2 linked regions of the Ancylobacter polymorphus genome follow. The protein of the gene in region 1 binds, or shares a complex with, the protein of each later gene. Links are inferred from orthologs where the notes say so. Each region holds a gene or a part of one and is shown on either strand. Other genes may lie near its edges. The genes, in order: pabB and K9D25_RS15085.

Region 1 (9,096 bases):
GCCGGCGACGGCCCCCTCACATGCGTCCGTTGAGAAAGGCCAGCATTTCCACCGGGCCCTGAGCGTTGAACAGCTTCACCTGCCGGCCGCCGCACATGTCGCAGCGAAGGCGCGGCGCGTTGCCGCCCTCCGTCGGCGGCGCGAGAGTGGCCGCATCGACACGCCCCAGTACGGAGCGCCGCCCGCAGCGCTGGCAATGGGCACACAGCATGGAAGACTGGTCGATCATGTCGCCCTCCTGAGCAAAGCGGCCTGGATCGCACCGCGCCGCCGCCAATAGATCGGCCTCGCCCGGTGCGTTTCACATGGCCGATAGGGAAGAGAAAGTCCCAGCGACGAGCGTCGCCGCGCGATGCCGTCAAATAATCATGACCGGTAAAATTAAGAAGAGGGGGTGGCGAAGAGACTTCGCCGTGGTTTCCACCAGTCGCCGGCGAACCGGGATTTGGTGGGCGCACTAGGGCTCGAACCTAGGACCCGCTGATTAAGAGTCAGCTGCTCTACCAACTGAGCTATGCGCCCCCGCCGCAGACCGTGGCCTTGCGGACGGGGGGTCGTGTAGCAGAGCCCCCGGGGTGTGTCCATAGGGTCAGGTGAGCTTCCTGATCTATCCACAGGCGCGGCGGACCGCCCTGCTTATTCCTGGAAGGCTTCCTCGCGCTTTTTGCGGACGGAGGGCAGGAGGACGATGATGAGGGCAAGCATGGCGAGGCCAAGCATGGTGGCGGAGATCGGCCGGGTGAAGAACACGGTCGGGTCGCCGCGCGAGATCAGCATGGCGCGGCGCAGATATTCCTCCAGCATCGGCCCGATGATGAAGCCGAGCAGCAGCGGCGCCGGCTCGCAGTCGAGCTTGACCAGCACGTAGCCGACCACCCCGAACAGCGCCATCGTGTAGACGTCGATGGCGTTGTTGTTGACGCTGTAGACGCCGATGCAGCAGAAGCCGACGATGAGCGGGAACAGGATGTGGTAGGGCACGGTGAGCAGCCGGACCCAGATGCCAATCAACGGTAGGTTGAGTACCACCAGCATAAAATTGCCGATCCACATCGAGGCGATGATGCCCCAGAACAGGTTCGGCTGCTCGTTGACCACATTCGGGCCCGGCACGATGCCCTGGATGATCAGCGCGCCGATCATCAGCGCCATGACCGGATTTGAGGGAATACCCAGGGTGAGCATGGGGATGAACGAGGTCTGCGCACCCGCATTATTGGCGCTTTCCGGCCCAGCCACGCCCTCGATGGCGCCCTTGCCGAACTTCTCGGGATGGCGGGAGATTTTCTTCTCGATCGAATAGGCGGCGAAGGAGGACAGGATCGCCCCACCGCCGGGAAGGATGCCGAGGAAGGAGCCTAGGAAGGTGCCGCGGAGGATGGGACCGAGGATGCGCTTGATGTCGTCCTTGGTCAGCAGCAGACCCTTCACCTTCTGCACCAGCACGGTACGGGTGTGCTCATCCTCCAGGTTGCGGACGATCTCGCCAATGCCGAACACGCCCATGGCCAGCGCGACGAATTCGACGCCGTCGGCGAGTTCCAGCATGTCGAAGGTGAAACGGGGCGTACCGGTGTAGACATCCTGACCCGACAGACCGAGCAGGATGCCGAGCACCACCATGGCCAGCGCCTTCACCACCGAGCCGGAGGCGAGCGCCACGGAGGCCACAAGCCCTAGAACCATCAGCGCAAAATACTCCGGCGGCCCGAATTTCAGCGCGAGGTCGGCGAGCGGCGGGGCGAAGACGGCGAGCAGGAAGGTGGCGACCGAGCCGGCGAAGAAGGAACCGAGCGCGGCGGTGGCGAGCGCCGCCCCGGCGCGGCCCTGGCGCGCCATCTGGTAGCCGTCAATGGCGGTAACGACGGAGGAGCTTTCGCCCGGCAAATTGATCAGGATCGCCGTGGTCGAGCCGCCATATTGCGCGCCGTAATAGATGCCCGAGAGCATGATCAGCGCGGAGACCGGCGGCAGGCCGAAGGTGATCGGCAGCAGCATGGCGATGGTCGGCACCGGGCCGAGGCCCGGCAGCACGCCGATCAGCGTGCCCAGCAGCACGCCGATGAAGCAGTAGAAAATGTTCTGAAAGGTGACGGCGACGGAGAAGCCGAGGGCGAGATTGTCGAAGATTTCCATGGGGTTCGCTCCTCAGTAGCCGCCGAGCCACGGGCCCAGCATGGGCAGTGGCAACCCGAGCCCCTTGATGAACACCGCCCAGGAGAACGCCACCATGATCGCGGAGGAGAGCAGCGCGGTGGTCAGGCGGAACTTGCGGCTGGCGAGGGTGGAGAGGAACACCGCCAGCCCCATGGAGGGGCCGAGGCCAAGCGGGCGGATGCCGAGGCCGAACACAACCACCGCGAGCGTCACCAGCCCCAGCGGCACCCATGGCCAGCGGCTCAGCCCGATTTTCTGCCCCTCATCCTCCTCCGCCACGGGGTGGAGTGTGAGTCCAGTGAGGAGGACGATGAGACCGAGAAAGCCGAGCAGGCCGGCCAGGATCATCGGGAAGTAGCCCGGCCCCATGCGGATGGCGCGGCCCATGGGCAGGTCCATCGCCTGCCAGGCGAAGAAGGCGGCGAGGAGCACCAGCAGGAAGCCGCTGGCGACCTCCTTCGGGCTTTTGACGAAACGTGTCATGGGATGTGTCCAGCGGCCGGATGGGGGACCGGCCCACCGGGGTGAGCGGCAGACCGGCGGGCAAGAGCGGGGGCAGGAAGCAGGGGCGGAACGCGTGCCGCAGCGGCGCGCCACAGCGGCGCGCCACATGGGCGCGCCGGAACTGCGGCGGCGTCAGTCGGCGAAGACGCCGGCCTTCTCGATCACCGGCTTCCACTTGGCGACTTCGGCTTCCAGATATTTCTGGTGCACTTCCGGCGTGGCGCGGTCCAGCGCCACCGGCTCGGTACCGAGATCGGCGAAGCGGGAAATGACCTTGGGGTCCTGCAGCGCGGCGACGAGCGCGGCGTTGAGCTTGTCGATCTCCGCCTTGGGCGTGCCCTTGGGCGCGTACATGCCGTGCCACACCGCCACCTCGAAGCCGGGCAGGCCGGCGGAGTCGAGGGTCGGGATGTTGGGCAGCGACTTCACCGGCGCCTTGGTGGTGACGCCATAGGCCTTCACCTTGCCGGCCTTGATCTGGCCGGTCGTGTTGGTGGTCTGGTCGCACAGCAGGTCGATCTGCCCGCCGACGAGATCGTTCATCGCCGGGCCCGTGCCCTGATAGGGAACGGTGGTCATCTGCGTGTCCAGCGCCGACATGAACAGCATGCCGCACAGATGCGAGGCCGAGCCGACGCCGGCATTGCCGTAGATCACGCCGTCCTTGTTCTTCTTCACATAGGCGATCAGCTCGGCCGCATCCTTCGGCTCCAGCGTCGATTTGCCGATGACGGTCATCGGCACGTCGGTCACGAGCCCGACTTCCTCGAAATCGGTGAGCACGTTGTAGGGCAGCTTGCGGTAGAGCGTGGCCGAGGTCGCCTGGCCGATATGGTGCAGCAGCACGGTGTAGCCGTCGGGCGCGGCCTTCGCCACCTGCCCGGCCCCGCGCGTGCCGCCGGCACCGCCGACATTCTCCACCACCACCTGCTGGCCGAGCGTGCGCGACATCGATTCCGCGATCAGCCGTGCCACCGTGTCGGTCGGCCCGCCGGCGGCGAACGGCACCACCATCGTCACCGGACGGTTGGGATAATCCTGCGCAACCGCGGCGCCAAAAGGCAGTGCCATCAGCGCCAAGGCCGCAAGGGCCGTGGCCGCCCCCTTGAAGTTCGTCATATGTCCCTCCCGAGACGTGTTGAGCCTGTTTGATTGCACGGTCGCCCGTCCGCGCGGGCGCCGTATTGTTGGGAGACTAGGCCACCACCCGCGCAACGCAGCGTCAAGTGGCCCTTTGGCTTAGAAAGCGTGACGCCTCGGAGATATCCTCGGTTGGCGGGCGGAGGGCGCATCACCGCTCTAGGAACCCGCCGCGCGACGTTCCATATTCGCCGCATGATTCAGGAGCCGCCTCCCCTCATTGTCGAAATCGCCTGGCAGGAGCCCTGGCTGGCCGCGCGCCGGCTCGGCACGCGCGAGGGTGTGCCGGTGCCGGGCCTGACCTTTCTCGACAGTGCCATGCGCCACCCCGTGCTCGGGCGCTGGTCCTATGTCATGGCCGAACCTTTCGGCCGTTTCCGTAGCGAGGGCGGTATCGCGCACTGGAACGGGACGCGCGAAGACGCGACGCCGCTGGAGGCGCTGCGCGCAAGGCTGAAAACCTACGCCCAGCCCCGACTGCCGGGCGAGGCCGGCTTTCAGGCCGGGGCGGCGGGCTATATCGCCTATGAAGCCGGCCGGCTGTTCGACCGCTTCCCCACCCCGCAGGCCGAGCCCGGCGAGGGGCCGGAAATCGACCTCGGCTTCTACGATCTCGTCGCCGCCTTCGACGTGGTGGCGGAACGGGCCTTTCTCATTTCCACCGGCTGGCCGGAGGCGGACCCCGCCCGCCGCGCCCGCCGCGCCCGCGAACGGCTGAACGACGCCAGCGCCCGGCTGGCGGCGCCGGAAGCCCCGCTGGGCGCGCCGGTGCGCGCGCGCGACTGGCGTTCCAATTTCGACGCGGAGAGCTATTGCCGCGCCGTCGCCCGGGTGATCGACTACATCCGCGCCGGCGATATTTTCCAGGCCAATTTCACCCAGCGCTTCGAGGCGGAGGTCGGCGCCGTCGACCCCTTCGCCCTCTATGACCAGCTGCGCCGCGCCAACCCCGCCACCTTCGCGGCGCTGATCGTCAATGACGACCGTGTCATCGCCTCCTCCTCGCCGGAGCGCTTCGTCAAGCTTATCGGCGCCGAGGTGGAGACGCGCCCGATCAAGGGCACGCTGCCGCGCTCGGTGGAGCCGACGCTCGACGCCTTTCGCGGCCGTGCGCTCGCCGCCAGCGAGAAGGACCGCGCCGAGAACGTGATGATCGTCGACCTGCTGCGCAACGATCTCTCGCGCGTGTGCCGGCCCGGCACGGTGAAGGTGCCGCGCCTGTGCGGGCTGGAGACCTATGCCAATGTCCACCACCTGGTCTCGGTGGTCACAGGCGAGTTGAAGCAGGGCTGCGATGGGCTGGATCTGATGGCCGCCTCCTTTCCCGGCGGTTCGATCACCGGGGCGCCGAAGATCCGCGCCATGGAAATCATCCGCGAACTGGAAGGCCGGCCGCGCGGGGTCTATTGCGGCTCCATCGGCACTATCGGCTTCGACGGCGCCATGGATTTCAACATCGCCATCCGCACGGTGACGGTGGAAGGCGGACGCGCCAGCTTCGGCGTCGGCGGCGGCATCACCACCCTCTCCGACCCTGCCGCCGAACATGCGGAAAGCCTGACCAAGGCCGAGCGGCTGTTCCGCGCCTTCACCGAGGGGGCGGCGCCGTGATCCTGCTGATCGACAATTACGACAGCTTCGTCTTCAACGTCGCCCGCTATCTCACCGAGCTCGGCGAAGAGGTGGAGGTCGCCCGCAACGACGCCCTGGACCTTGCGTCCATCGAGGCGCGGGCGCCGGAGGCGCTGGTGATCTCGCCCGGCCCCTGTTCGCCGAACGAGGCCGGCATCTCGCTGGAGGCGGTGCGGGCGCTTTCGGGAAAGCTGCCCATCCTCGGCATCTGCCTCGGCCATCAATGCATCGGCCAGGCCTTTGGCGGGCGCGTGGTGCGGGCGAAGGAGCCGATGCACGGGCGCGCCTCGCGGCTGCGCCATGCCGGCACGGATGTGTTTGCCGGCCTGCCCTCGCCGCTGCCGGCCGGGCGCTACCATTCGCTGGCGGTGGAGCTGGACGCGGGCGGGCCGTTGGTCGCCACCGCCTGGAGCGAGGATGGCGAGATCATGGGCCTCGCCCATCGCACCCACCCGACCTATGGCGTGCAGTTCCACCCGGAATCGGTGCTGACCCCGGATGGCTACGCGCTGCTGGGCAATTTCCTGAAATTGGCGCGTCAGTCTCCCTCTCCCCGTGGGGGAGAGGGCTGGGGTGAGGGGCCGCTGGCCCCGTCGGCTTCCCCTCACCCGGCGCTGCGCGCCGACCTCTCCCCCACGGGGAGAGGTGATGGCGGCAGCGTGCGATGACCTTGATCAGTGTCGAGGATCGCGGCTTCACCCTCGGCGACGGGGTGTTCGACACCGCGCTGGCGCTGGAGGGCGCCGTCTTCGCCCGCGACCGCCATGTCGGCCGGCTGGTGGCGGCGGCGCAGCGGATCGGCATCGCCCTTGAGGCGGCGGCGGTCGAGGCGGCGCTGGACGCGGCCGTGACGCCGGAGCCGGCCATTCTGCGCACCACGGTAACGCGCGGCACGGCGGCGCGCGGCCTGTGGCCGGCGAGCGCGGGGGCGCCGACCGTCGTGGTGACGCGCGCGCCCTGGTCCCCTGCCCTGCTCGGCCAGCCGGCGCGGCTGATCACTGCCAGCGGGCGGCGCAACGAGCTCTCGCCCACCGCCAACCTCAAGACGCTGGGCTATCTCGACCACATCCTCGCCTCACGCGAGGCGGCGGCGGCAGGGGGGGACGACGCGCTGCTGCTCAACACGCGCGGCCGCGTCGCCTGCACCACCATCGCCAATGTGTTCGCGCTCATCGCCGGGCGGCTGGTGACGCCGGCGCTCAGCGAGGGCTGCCTGCCCGGCATCATGCGGGCGCTGGTGATCGAGGCGGCGCCGCGGCTCGGGCTGGCGGTGGAAGAGCGCCCGCTGGCGCCGGCGGCGCTCAGCGGGGCGGATGCGGTGTTCCTCACCAATTCCGTGCGCTTCCTCCGCCCGGTGACGGCGCTGGATGGCATTCCACTGGGCGAAGCGCACGACACGGTTCGCAACTTGCAGGATATTATCTGGCGGCAAGCCACCGGCGGAAAATAAGCGCGCCGCTCACCTTGCGACTTCTTGCATTGGCGATAGAGGACGCGAGACAGGACGGCATCATATTTTTGACGCTTTCTTGGCCGGCTGCGTTTTGCACCGGTGACCCGACCCAGACACGCCGCAATTATTTGAAACCTTCCGGCGGCGGCGGCGTTGAAGACCACCGCAAAGCTGCCGGAGGTGCCCCATGCTTCGCCTGACACGCCCCCTGCTCGCCGCCGGAATCGGCGCGAGCCTTCTCGCCGGCGTCGCCACTTTGCCCGCCCTCGCGCAGAACGCGCCGATCCGGCTGGCGCAGGCCGGCCCGCAGGGCGGCGCCGCGACGATGGACGTGAACCTTTTCTATGACCAGCTGGGCCGCTTCGGCACCTGGGTCGCCCATCCCGATTACGACTATGTCTTCATTCCCAGCGATGTCGGCCCGGGCTGGCGCCCCTATCAGGAAGGGCGCTGGGTGTGGACCGAGCAATATGGCTGGTACTGGGAATCCTATGAGCCCTTCGGCTGGGCGACCTATCATTATGGCCGCTGGGGTTATGACCCCGCCTATGGCTGGTTCTGGGTGCCGGGCGACACCTGGGCGCCGGCCTGGGTGACGTGGCGGCGCGGCGGCGGGCGCACCGGCTGGGCGCCGATCGCACCGGACCGTCCCGGCTATGCCGTCGGCCGGCCCGCGCATTATGCCCCGCCCGTGGCGGAAAGCTGGGTCTTCGTCGAGGACCGCTACATGGCGGCGGAGGACATCGCCGTCCATGTCGCGCCGATCCCGCAGATCAACATCTATCTCCAGGCGGCTCCGGATGCGTATGAGCCGAGCTGGGACGATGGCTATTACGTCAATCGCGGCTTCGGCTACCGCGTCTATGACGCGCCGGTGCGCGAGCGGCTGGTGACGCGCGAGGTCTATTATGTCGACAATCGCGACGATGTTTTCTTCGATGGGAATGGCGGCCGGCTCGGCATCTTCGCGCCGCGCCTCGATTTCAGCGACCGGCGTGGCCCGCCGCCGCGCTATGTGCGCGAGATCGAGCCCGACCGGCGGCCGCTGATCCGGCAATATGTGCGCGAGGACCGCGACGTGCCGGGCTGGCTCGCGCCCTCGGCGGCGCTGCTCAACGTGCTCACCCCCGACAACCGGCGCGATCTGCGCGAACGCCGCTTCGAGAACCCCGACCGCTTCCGCCAGCAGGTGCAGCTTCTGGAGCGCGAGCGGGCCGACCGGCTGCTGGAAGAGCGGCGGCAAGCGGATGCGCGCGCCGAGGCGTTCCAGCGCCAGCAGCGCGAGGCGCTGGAGCAGCGCCGCGCCGTGTATGAGAAGCTGCGCGCGGAACAGCGCGCCAAGGCGCAGCGTGTGGTGGACCGGGTGGAAAACCAGCCCGGCCCGCGCCCCGGCGGCCCCGGTGCTCCCGGTGTGGGACCCGGCCGGCCCGGCGGCCCCGGTGCGCCCGGAGCGACGCCGCCCCGTCCGGGCGGCCCGAATAACGGTCCCGACGCCGGCCCCGGTCGCCCCGGCGGACCGGCCGCGCCCGGAGCGACGCCACCCCGTCCGGGCGGCCCGAATAACGGCCCCGACGCTGGCGCCGGCCAGCCGGGTAGCCCCGGTGCGCCCGGAACGACGCCGCCCCGTCCGGGCGGCCCGAATAACGGCCCCGACGCCGGCCCCGGCCGGCCCGGCGGCCCCGGTGCGCCCGGAGCGACGCCACCCCGTCCGGGCGGCCCGAACAACGGCCCCGACGCCGGCCCCGGCCGGCCCGGCGGTCCCGGTGCGCCCGGAGCGACGCCGCCCCGTCCGGGCGGCCCGAATAACGGCCCCGACGCCAGCCCCGGCCGGCCCGGCGGCCCCGCTACGCCCGGTGCCGCGCCGAATGCTCCGGCGGCCCCCGGCGCGGTGCAAAGCCCACCTGCCTCCTCCCGCCCGGGACCCGATCAGCCGCCGGCGGCGGCACGACCGGCCCCCAATCCGGCGCCGCTGAACAATGCGGATCGGGCGAAGCGGAATCAGGAGGTGCGCGAGCGGCAGCAGCAGGAGCGTCAGCAGAAGCAGGACGCTCAGCAGGAACAGCAGCGCGCCCGGCAGCAGCAGAACCAGCAGCAGCGTCAGCAGAAGCAGGAGGCCCAGCAGGAGCAGCAGCGCGCCAGGCAGCAGCAGCGCCAGCAGCAGCAGGACGCCCAGCAGGAACAGCAGCGCGCCCGGCAGCAGCAGCGGCAAG
Region 2 (9,037 bases), 340 kb from region 1 along the record:
CTTCATACCGTTCCAAGCTCCTGCACTATGAAAGCTCCGCGCCCCGCCTCTTAACAGAGCAAGGTCGCCTGTGCAGCGGCTTTCGTCGCGGGAAGGCCGCAGAAGTGCCGTTGCGGCGACGGGGTCGCCTCCCTATTATGCGCGCCTTTCGCGCCCCGGGCCGTCGCCCGCACGACGCCAGACGAGAATCATATGCTTGAGACCCTGCGCAAGAGCGCTTCCGGAATTGTCGCCAAGATCCTGATGGGTCTCCTCATCCTCAGCTTCGCGGTCTGGGGCATCGCCGACGTGTTCCGCGGCTTCGGCAGCCAGACGCTGGCGACCATCGGCGACACCGAGATCACGGTGCCGGAGTTCCGGCAGCTCTACCAGGAGCGGCTGCAGCAGATCAGCCAGCAGCTCAAGCGCGGCATCACGCCGGATCAGGCGCGGGCCTTCGGCATTCCCGACCAGTTGCTGAACGAGCAGCTGGCCGAGGCGGCGCTCAACGACCAGGCAAAGGCGCTCGGCCTCGCCCTGTCGGATGAGGAGATCGCGCGGCGGGTGCAGTCGAACCCGGCCTTCCACGGCCCCAGCGGCAGTTTCGATCCGGCCTATTTCAACCAGCTCCTGCGCTCCAACGGCTTCACCGAGGCGCGCTTCGTCGCGGCGGAGCGCGCGCTGGCGCTGCGCCAGCAGCTGATCCAGTCGCTGGGCGGCGGCATCGAAGTGCCGGCCGTGCTCAAGGGCGCGCTCGCCCGCTATGAGGGCGAGGAACGCTCGGTCAATTACGCGATGCTGACCCCCGCCTCCCTCGCCGCTCCGGCCGACCCGTCGGACGAGGAGCTGCGCAAGTTCTTCGACGAACGCAAGGTCGCGTTCCGCGCGCCGGAATACCGCAAGATCGGCGTGCTGGTGCTCACCCCCGAGGCGCTGGCGGCCAGCGAGGCCGTTTCCGACGCCGAGGTCAAGGCCGCCTACGACGCCAATCTCTCCACCTATGGGACGCCGGAAAAGCGCGTCGTGCAGCAGCTCGTCTTCCCCAATGAGGAAGAAGCCAAGGCCGCCGCCGACCGCATCAAGTCCGGCACGGCCTTTGCCGACATCGTCGCCGAGCGCAAACTGAGCGCCAAGGATGTCGATCTCGGCGATGTCTCGCGCGCCGACATCATCGACCGGCAGGTGGCCGACGCCGCCTTCTCCCTGCCCGCCAACGGCACCAGCGATGTGATCGCCGGCCGCTTCGGCCCGGTCATCGTCCATATCGGCGCCATCACCCCCGGCAGCGTCCAGCCGCTGGAGGAAGTGGCGCCGGCGATCAAGGCGGCGCTGCAGGTTAATGCCGCCCGCCGGGCGATGCTCGCGACCTATGACAAGATCGAGGACGAGCGCGCTGGCGGCGCGCAGCTCGCCGAGGTCGCCGGCAAGTTCGGGCTCACCGTGCAGAATTTCGACACCAGCGTTCAGGGCCAGGCCCCGGACGGCAGCGCGATCGCTTCCTTCCCCGCGCGTTCGGACGTGCTGCGCGGCGCCTTCGCCACCGCGGTCGGCGAGGAGAACGAGCCCGTCCAGCTGCCGCAGAATGGCGGCTATGTCTGGTACCAGGTCGATGAGATCACCCCGCCGCGCGACCGCAGCTTCGAGGAGGCGCGCGCGCAGGTTCTGGAGCGCTGGAAACAGGACCAGGCCGCGCAGGCGCTCGACAAGAAGGTCGAGGAGATCAAGGCCAAGATTGCCGCCGGCACCCCCTTCGATCAGGCGGTGACCGCGGCCGGGCTCGAACTGCGCGCCGCCAACGGCCTGCGCCGTGGCCGCACCGCCGACGGCGTGCCGCAGGACATCATGGCCGCCGTGTTCGAGACCCCCGAGGGTGGCGTCGGCAGCGCTCTGGCCGAGGGTGGCGACAGCCGGCTGCTCTTCCAGGTGCTGCGCGCCGTCGTGCCGGCGGCCACCGCCGCCACCGACGAGAAGCTGCTGTCCGACCTGCGCACGAGCATGGAGAACGACCTGATGACGGAGTATCTGGTCGAGCTGCAGAGCCGGCTCGGCGCCCGCATCAACCGCGCCGCGCTCGACCAGATCGTCGGCACCGACGCGGTGAACTGAGGCGGAACGCGGGTCATGAGCCTCACTCCCGAAGCGGCGGATTTTGCCGCCGCCTATCAGCGCGGCGAGGCGCAGGTGGTCACCACCACGCTCATCGCCGATCTCGAAACCCCGGTCTCGGCCTTCCTCAAGATCGCCGGCGAGCGGCCGAACAGCTTCCTGCTCGAATCGGTCGAGGGTGGCGCCACGCGCGGGCGCTACTCCATGATCGGTATCGAGCCGGATGTGATCTGGCGCTGCCATGGCGACAAGGCGGAGATCAACCGCCGCGCCGCCAGCCACGCCGACGCCTTCGAGCCCTGCCCGGACAAGCCGCTGGTCTCGCTGCGCCGGCTGGTGGAGGAATCGCGCATTCATCTGCCGGAAGGCGCCCCGCCCATGGCGGCGGGCGTGTTCGGCTATCTCGGCTATGACATGGTGCGGCAGATGGAGCGGCTTCCCGCGCCCAAGCCCGATGTCATCGACGTGCCGGATTCGATCTTCATCCGCCCCACCGTCATGGTGGTGTTCGACGCGGTGCGCGACGAAATTACCGTCGTCACCCCCGTGCGCCCGACGCCCGATATGACGGCCACCGCCGCCTATGAAGCGGCGCGCGAGCGGCTGGAGAAGGTGGTCGCCGCCCTCGACAGCGCGCTGCCCAACCTGCCCTCCGAAGACGCCTTCCACCAGGCGGTGGAGCCGCAGTCCAACACCGAGCCGGCGGCCTATCGCGACATGGTCGAGCGGGCTAAGGAATATATCCGCGCCGGCGACATCTTCCAGGTGGTGCTTTCCCAGCGTTTCGAGGCCCCCTTCGCGCTGCCGCCCTTCTCGCTCTACCGGGCACTGCGGCGGATCAACCCGGCGCCGTTCCTCGTCTATTTCAACTTCGGCGGCTTCTCGCTGGTCTGTTCCAGCCCGGAAATCCTGGTGCGCCTGCGGAACGACACCGTCACCATCCGCCCGATCGCCGGCACCCGCCGGCGCGGCGCCACTCCGCATGAGGACAAGGCGCTGGAGGACGAACTCCTCGCCGACCCGAAGGAGCGGGCCGAACATCTGATGCTGCTCGATCTCGGCCGCAACGATGTCGGCCGCGTGGCGAAGATCGGCTCGGTGGAGGTGACCGACAGCTTCTTCATCGAGCGCTACAGTCAGGTCATGCACATCGTCTCCAATGTCGAAGGCGCGCTCGACCCGCGCCGCGACGCGCTGGACGCGCTGGCCGCGGGTTTCCCTGCCGGCACGGTGTCGGGTGCGCCGAAGGTGCGGGCGATGGAGATCATCGACGAGCTGGAGCGCGACAAGCGCGGCATCTATGCCGGCGCCATCGGCTATTTCGGCGCCGATGGCGAGATGGACACCTGCATCGTGCTGCGCACCGCCGTGGTGAAAGACGGGCGGATGTATGTGCAGGCGGGCGCCGGCATCGTCTATGATTCCGTGCCCGAAAGCGAGCAGCAGGAATGCGTCAACAAGGCCAAGGCGCTGTTCCGCGCCGGCGAGGAAGCCGTGCGCTTCGCCGCCCGGGCCGGCAGAGGGCAGTGAGGCGATGAGCAGGGATCGGCGCCACGAGCGATGGCGGGGCTGGCGATAGAGACCATCGCCCGCCGGCGCGGCTTGACCCCGCGCCGGAACAGCCCCTAGACCTTCTCACAGCCGGCATGAGGCCGGCGGATGGACGCACGATGATCCTGCTCATCGACAATTACGACAGCTTCACCTGGAACCTCGTCCACTACATTGGCGGGCTCGGCGCCGAGGTGGAGGTGCGCCGCAACGATACGCTCACCGTCGATGAGGCGATGGCGCTGAAGCCGGAGGCGATCGTGATTTCGCCCGGCCCGGCGACCCCCAACGAGGCCGGAATTTCCTGCGCGCTCATCGAGCGCGCCGCGAAGGACGGCGTGCCGGTGTTCGGCGTCTGCCTCGGGCACCAGGCCATCGGCCAGGTGTTCGGCGGCGACGTGGTGCGGGCGCCGCAACCGATCCATGGCAAGCTGTCGGAAATCCACCACCGCAATGACGGCGTGTTCCATGGCATCAACGGGCCGCTCAAGGCGACGCGCTACCACTCGCTGGTGGTGAAGCGCGACACGCTGCCCGACACGCTGGCGGTGACGGCCGAGACCGATGACGGCCTCATCATGGGCCTGTCGCACACCACGCTGCCCGTGCATGGCGTGCAATTCCACCCGGAGAGCATCGCCTCCGAACACGGCCGCACCATTCTCAAGAATTTCCTCGATCTCGCGCGCGCCTGGAATGCCGGCCCCGGCCGGGAGCGGGCGGCGTGAGCGCGGCACAACAGGCGGGGACGCAGAGCCAGATGGACAATCTCAAGCCCATTATCGGCAAGCTGGCGACCGGCACCACGCTGACGCGCGCGGAAGCCGCCGCCGCCTTCGACGTGATGATGTCGGGCGAGGCGACGCCCTCCCAGATCGGCGCCATTCTCATGGCGCTGCGGGTGCGCGGCGAGGCGATCGAGGAGATTGCCGGCGCCGTCACCACCATGCGCTCCAAGATGCTGCGGGTGGACGCGCCGGCGGAGGCGGTGGACGTGGTCGGCACCGGGGGCGATGCCTCCGGCTCCTACAACATCTCCACCTGCGCCTCCTTCATCGTCGCCGGGGCGGGCGTGCCGGTGGCCAAGCACGGCAACCGCGCGCTGTCCTCCAAATCCGGCGCGGCGGATGTGCTGATGGCGCTGGGGGTGAAGATCGACCTGACGCCGCAGCAGATCGCCACCTGCATCCGCGACGCCGGTATCGGATTCATGTTCGCCCCGGCCCATCACCCGGCGATGAAGCATGTCGGCCCGACGCGGGTGGAGATGGGCACGCGTACCATCTTCAACCTCATCGGCCCGCTTTCGAATCCCGCTGGCGTGACCCGTCAGATGGTCGGCGTGTTCGCCCGCACCTGGGTCGAGCCGCTCGCCGAAGTGCTGCGTACGCTGGGGTCCACCCATGCCTGGGTGGTGCATGGCTCCGACGGGCTCGACGAAATCACCACGACAGGCCCGACCCAGGTGGCCGAGCTGAAGGATGGCAGCATCCGCAGCTTCGAGATTACGCCGGAAGAGTTCGGCCTTGCCCGGGCGACGCCGGAGGCGCTAAAGGGCGGCGACGGCGCCGCCAATGCGCTGGCGCTGCGCGCCGTGCTGGCGGGCGAGCCCAGCGCCTATGCCGATGTCTCGCTGCTCAATGCCGCCGCCGCGCTGGTCGTCGCCGGCAAGGCGGACGATCTCGGTTCCGGGCTGGAGCTGGCCCGCGCCAGCCTCACGGGCGGCCATGCCGCCGCGGCGCTCGACCGGCTGATCGCCACCTCGGCGCTGGCGGCGGCGGAATAGGAGCGCGCCATGGCCGACATTCTGGAAAAGATCGGCGCCTATAAGCGCGAGGAGATCGCCACCGCCAAGCGTGAGCGGCCGCTCGCGCAGGTTCGCGCGAGCGCCGAGGCGCAGCCGCCGGCGCGTGGCTTCCTGCGGGCGATCGAGGCGAAGATCGCCGCCGGCACCACCGCGCTGATCGCCGAGATCAAGAAGGCCAGCCCGTCCAAGGGACTGATCCGCGCCGATTTCGACCCGCCCGCGCTGGCGAAGGCCTATGAGGCCGGCGGCGCGGCGTGCCTGTCCGTGCTGACCGACGGCCCCTCCTTCCAGGGCGCACCGCAATTCCTCGTCGCCGCCCGCGCCGCCTGCGCGCTGCCGGCGCTGCGCAAGGATTTCCTTTACGACACCTATCAGGTGTACGAGGCGCGCAGCTGGGGCGCGGACTGCATTCTCGTCATCATGGCCTCGGTCGACGACGCGCTGGCACTCGACCTCGTGGAGACCGCCCACGGCCTCGGCATGGACGCGCTGGTCGAGGTGCATGACGACGCCGAGCTCGACCGGGCCTTGAGGCTGCCGGCGAAGCTGGTCGGCATCAACAACCGCAACCTGCGCACCTTCGAGGTGACGCTGGAAACCTCCGAGCGCCTCGCCCCGCGCATCCCGGCGGAGCGCATCATCGTCGGCGAGAGCGGCATCTTCACGCCGGACGATATCGCCCGGCTGGCGCAGGTGAACATCAGCACCATCCTTGTCGGCGAAAGCCTGATGCGGCAGGCGGATGTGGCGGCGGCGACGCGCGCCCTGCTCGCCCCCGCCCTGCCCGCGCGCGCGGCCGGCTGAGCGATGAGCGACACGCCCCGCCTGACCCATCTCGACGCCGCCGGCGCCGCTCATATGGTCGATGTCGCCGACAAAGCGGTGACCGACCGCGTGGCGGTGGCGGAGGGCCAAGTGACGATGCAGGCGGAAACGCTCGAGCTCATCCTCTCCGGCAACGCCAAGAAGGGCGACGTGATCGGCACGGCGCGGCTCGCCGGCATCATGGCGGCCAAGCGCACGCATGAGCTGATCCCGCTCTGCCACGCGCTGCTGCTGTCCAAGGTCGCGGTGGAGATCGAGCCTGCCCGCGCTTTGCCCGGTCTCGTCATCCGCGCCACCGTGCGCACCGCCGGCCAGACCGGAGTGGAGATGGAAGCGCTGACCGCCGTCACCGTCGCCGGCCTCACCATTTACGACATGGCCAAGGCGGTGGACCGGGGCATGCGGATCGAAAATGTCCGCCTGCTGGAAAAGGCCGGCGGGCGTTCCGGCCACTGGCAGGCCGACTGAGGAGAGAACCATGGCGCTGATGCCGGTCGAGGAGGCGCTGGCCCTCCTGCTCTCCACCGCCGGGCCGCTCGGCGCCGAGACCGTGTCGCTGGACGCCGCCGCCGGCCGGGTGCTGGCCGCGCCGGTGATCGCCCGCCGCACGACGCCGGGTGCCGATGTTTCCGCCATGGATGGCTACGCGCTGCGGGCGCAGGATGCCACCGACACCGGGGCAACGCTCACCGTCATCGGCGAATCCGCCGCCGGCCGCCCCTTTGCCGGCGCGGTGCTGCCGGGCACCACGGTGCGCATCTTCACCGGCGCCGTCCTGCCGCAGGGCGCCGACGCCATCGTCATCCAGGAAGACACGCGCCGTGCGGGCGACAGCGTCACGGTGACGGAAGCCGCGACCGCCGGCCGCCACATCCGTCGCGCCGGTGGCGACTTCGCCGCGGGCGAGACGCTGCTGCCGGCCGGCCACCGCCTGCGTGCGCGCGACCTCGCCCTTGTCGCCGCCGGCGATGTCGACATGGTATCCGTGGCGCGCCGCCCCCGTGTCGCGCTGCTCTCCACCGGCGACGAGCTGGTGCGGCCGGGTACAGGCGCGGGGGTGCATCAGGTGATCGTCTCCAATATCTACTCCGTCGCCGCCCTCGCCCGTGGCGCCGGGGCGGAGGTGATCGACCTCGGCATCCTCCCCGACCGCATGGACGCGACCGAGACCGGCGTGCGGGCCGCGCTCGATGGCGGCTTCGACGTGCTGGTGACGACGGGCGGCGCCTCTGTGGGGGACCACGACCTCATCGCCCCGGCGCTCACGGCGCAGGGGGTCGACCTCGCCGTGCACAAGATCGCGCTGCGGCCGGGCAAGCCGCTGATGTTCGGCCGTTCCGGCGCGACGCGCACGCAGGTTCTGGGGCTGCCGGGCAACCCGGTTTCCGCCCATGTCTGCGCGCTGCTGTTCCTCGTGCCGCTGATCAAGGCGCTGCAGGGGCTGGCGGTGCCGCCCCATCCCGCGCTGGAGCCGGCCCGGCTGGCCGGGGACGTGAAGGCAAACGAGCAGCGCATGGATTTCCAGCGAGCCGAAATCGTCGGCCATGCGGAAGGTGTGCCGCTGGTGCGGCCGCTGCCGGTGCAGGACAGTTCCATGCTGCGCAACCTCGCCCGCGCCGATGTGCTGCTGGTCCGCCGGCCCCACGCGCCGGCGGCCATGGCCGGGGAACCCTGCGAGATTCTGCGCCTGGAGGATTGACGCCGCCCCGCCACGCCTGTGTTCTCAACGCTTGGCTGGCGAAGGAGGGGCTGCGCATGGACATCGATCTTCCCGAGGTGGTGGCCGAAGTCCGCGCCGCCTTCGAGCGCTATGAGCGGGCGCTGGTGGCCAACGATGTCGCCGAACTCGACGCGCTGTTCTGGGATGATGCCCGCACCCTGCGCTATGGCGGGGGCGAGAATCTCTATGGCATCGCGGCGATCCGCGCCTTCCGCGCCGCCCGCTCGCCGGCCGGGCTGGAACGGACACTCGACGGCACGGTGATCACCACCTATGGCCGCGACATGGCGGTGGCCTCCACCCTGTTCCGGCGGGAGACCGCGCCGGGGCGGGTCGGCCGGCAGATGCAGACCTGGATGCGCACGCCGGAAGGGTGGAAAGTGGTGGCTGCCCATGTCAGCGTGATCGACGACCCTCTCTGAGCCCTTGGTGAAGCCCGGCGCGGCGGCTACACATGGGATGGCCGCCCGGCATTCGGGCGCGCCCGTCGGTTCTGTGTTCGCTCATGTCGGTGCTGCCTGTCCGCCTGCCGCTCGATCGGCCCACCTCCCCCTCCCGACCGGCGCCGGGCCGGCCGGGGCGCACGACGCGCGCGGAAGAGTTGCGCATGCAGCTTGCCGACGAAATCACCCGCGGCACGCTGCCTCCCGGTTCGGCGCTCGACGAGACCGCGCTCGCCGCCCGCTTCGGCGTGTCGCGCACCCCCGTGCGGGAGGCGCTGCGCGAACTCGTCGCCTCCGGCCTGGTCGACGCCCGCCCGCATCGCGGCGCCGTGGTGGCACGCCCGAGCGTCGCGCGGCTGCAGAACATGTTCGAGGTGATGGCCGAGCTGGAAGCGCTCTGCGCCGGCCTGTGCGCGCTCAAGATGACACCGCCCGAGCGACGGCAGCTGGAACAATTGCATGCCGAGATGGGCGAACTCATGCGGCTGGGGGATTTCGCCGCCTATCGCGAGGCCAATGAACTGTTCCACACCTCGGTCTATGCCGGCAGCCACAACGACTATCTGATCGAACTGACGCTCGGCACGCGCCGGCGCCTGTCCCCGT

What was found.
Region 2: the proteins of pabB (region 1) and K9D25_RS15085 are in contact, whole or in part, in a solved structure (PDB 8RP0), measured with the Escherichia coli proteins. The link is inferred for Ancylobacter polymorphus from one-to-one orthologs.

The regions. Positions count from the first base shown.
Region 1 is NZ_CP083239.1:2,850,272-2,859,367, reverse strand. The notes cover bases 3,228-6,204. They hold pabB (aminodeoxychorismate synthase component I), read left to right. Parts: upstream 3,228-3,996; coding sequence 3,997-5,412; downstream 5,413-6,204. Other genes in these bases: K9D25_RS13465 (aminotransferase class IV), read left to right, coding at 6,098-6,204; K9D25_RS13480 (tripartite tricarboxylate transporter substrate binding protein BugD), read right to left, coding at 3,228-3,780. Outside these bases: K9D25_RS13500 (hypothetical protein), read right to left, coding at 17-229; K9D25_RS13490 (tripartite tricarboxylate transporter permease), read right to left, coding at 637-2,136; K9D25_RS13485 (tripartite tricarboxylate transporter TctB family protein), read right to left, coding at 2,149-2,640; more of K9D25_RS13480, read right to left, coding at 2,794-3,227; more of K9D25_RS13465, read left to right, coding at 6,205-6,883; K9D25_RS13460 (DUF6600 domain-containing protein), read left to right, coding at 7,074-9,096. UniProt on the Escherichia coli protein: Part of a heterodimeric complex that catalyzes the two-step biosynthesis of 4-amino-4-deoxychorismate (ADC), a precursor of p-aminobenzoate (PABA) and tetrahydrofolate.
Region 2 is NZ_CP083239.1:3,193,143-3,202,179, reverse strand. What follows is about bases 2,642-5,559. They hold K9D25_RS15085 (anthranilate synthase component II), read left to right. Parts: upstream 2,642-3,755; coding sequence 3,756-4,364; downstream 4,365-5,559. Other genes in these bases: trpC (indole-3-glycerol phosphate synthase TrpC), read left to right, coding at 5,432-5,559; trpD (anthranilate phosphoribosyltransferase), read left to right, coding at 4,397-5,422; trpE (anthranilate synthase component I), read left to right, coding at 2,642-3,615. Also shown: tpiA (triose-phosphate isomerase), read right to left, coding at 1-6; K9D25_RS15095 (SurA N-terminal domain-containing protein), read left to right, coding at 193-2,085; more of trpE, read left to right, coding at 2,101-2,641; more of trpC, read left to right, coding at 5,560-6,247; cyclic pyranopterin monophosphate synthase MoaC, read left to right, coding at 6,251-6,736; K9D25_RS15065 (molybdopterin molybdotransferase MoeA), read left to right, coding at 6,747-7,967; oxalurate catabolism protein HpxZ, read left to right, coding at 8,024-8,410; K9D25_RS15055 (GntR family transcriptional regulator), read left to right, coding at 8,494-9,037. UniProt on the Escherichia coli protein: Part of a heterodimeric complex that catalyzes the two-step biosynthesis of 4-amino-4-deoxychorismate (ADC), a precursor of p-aminobenzoate (PABA) and tetrahydrofolate.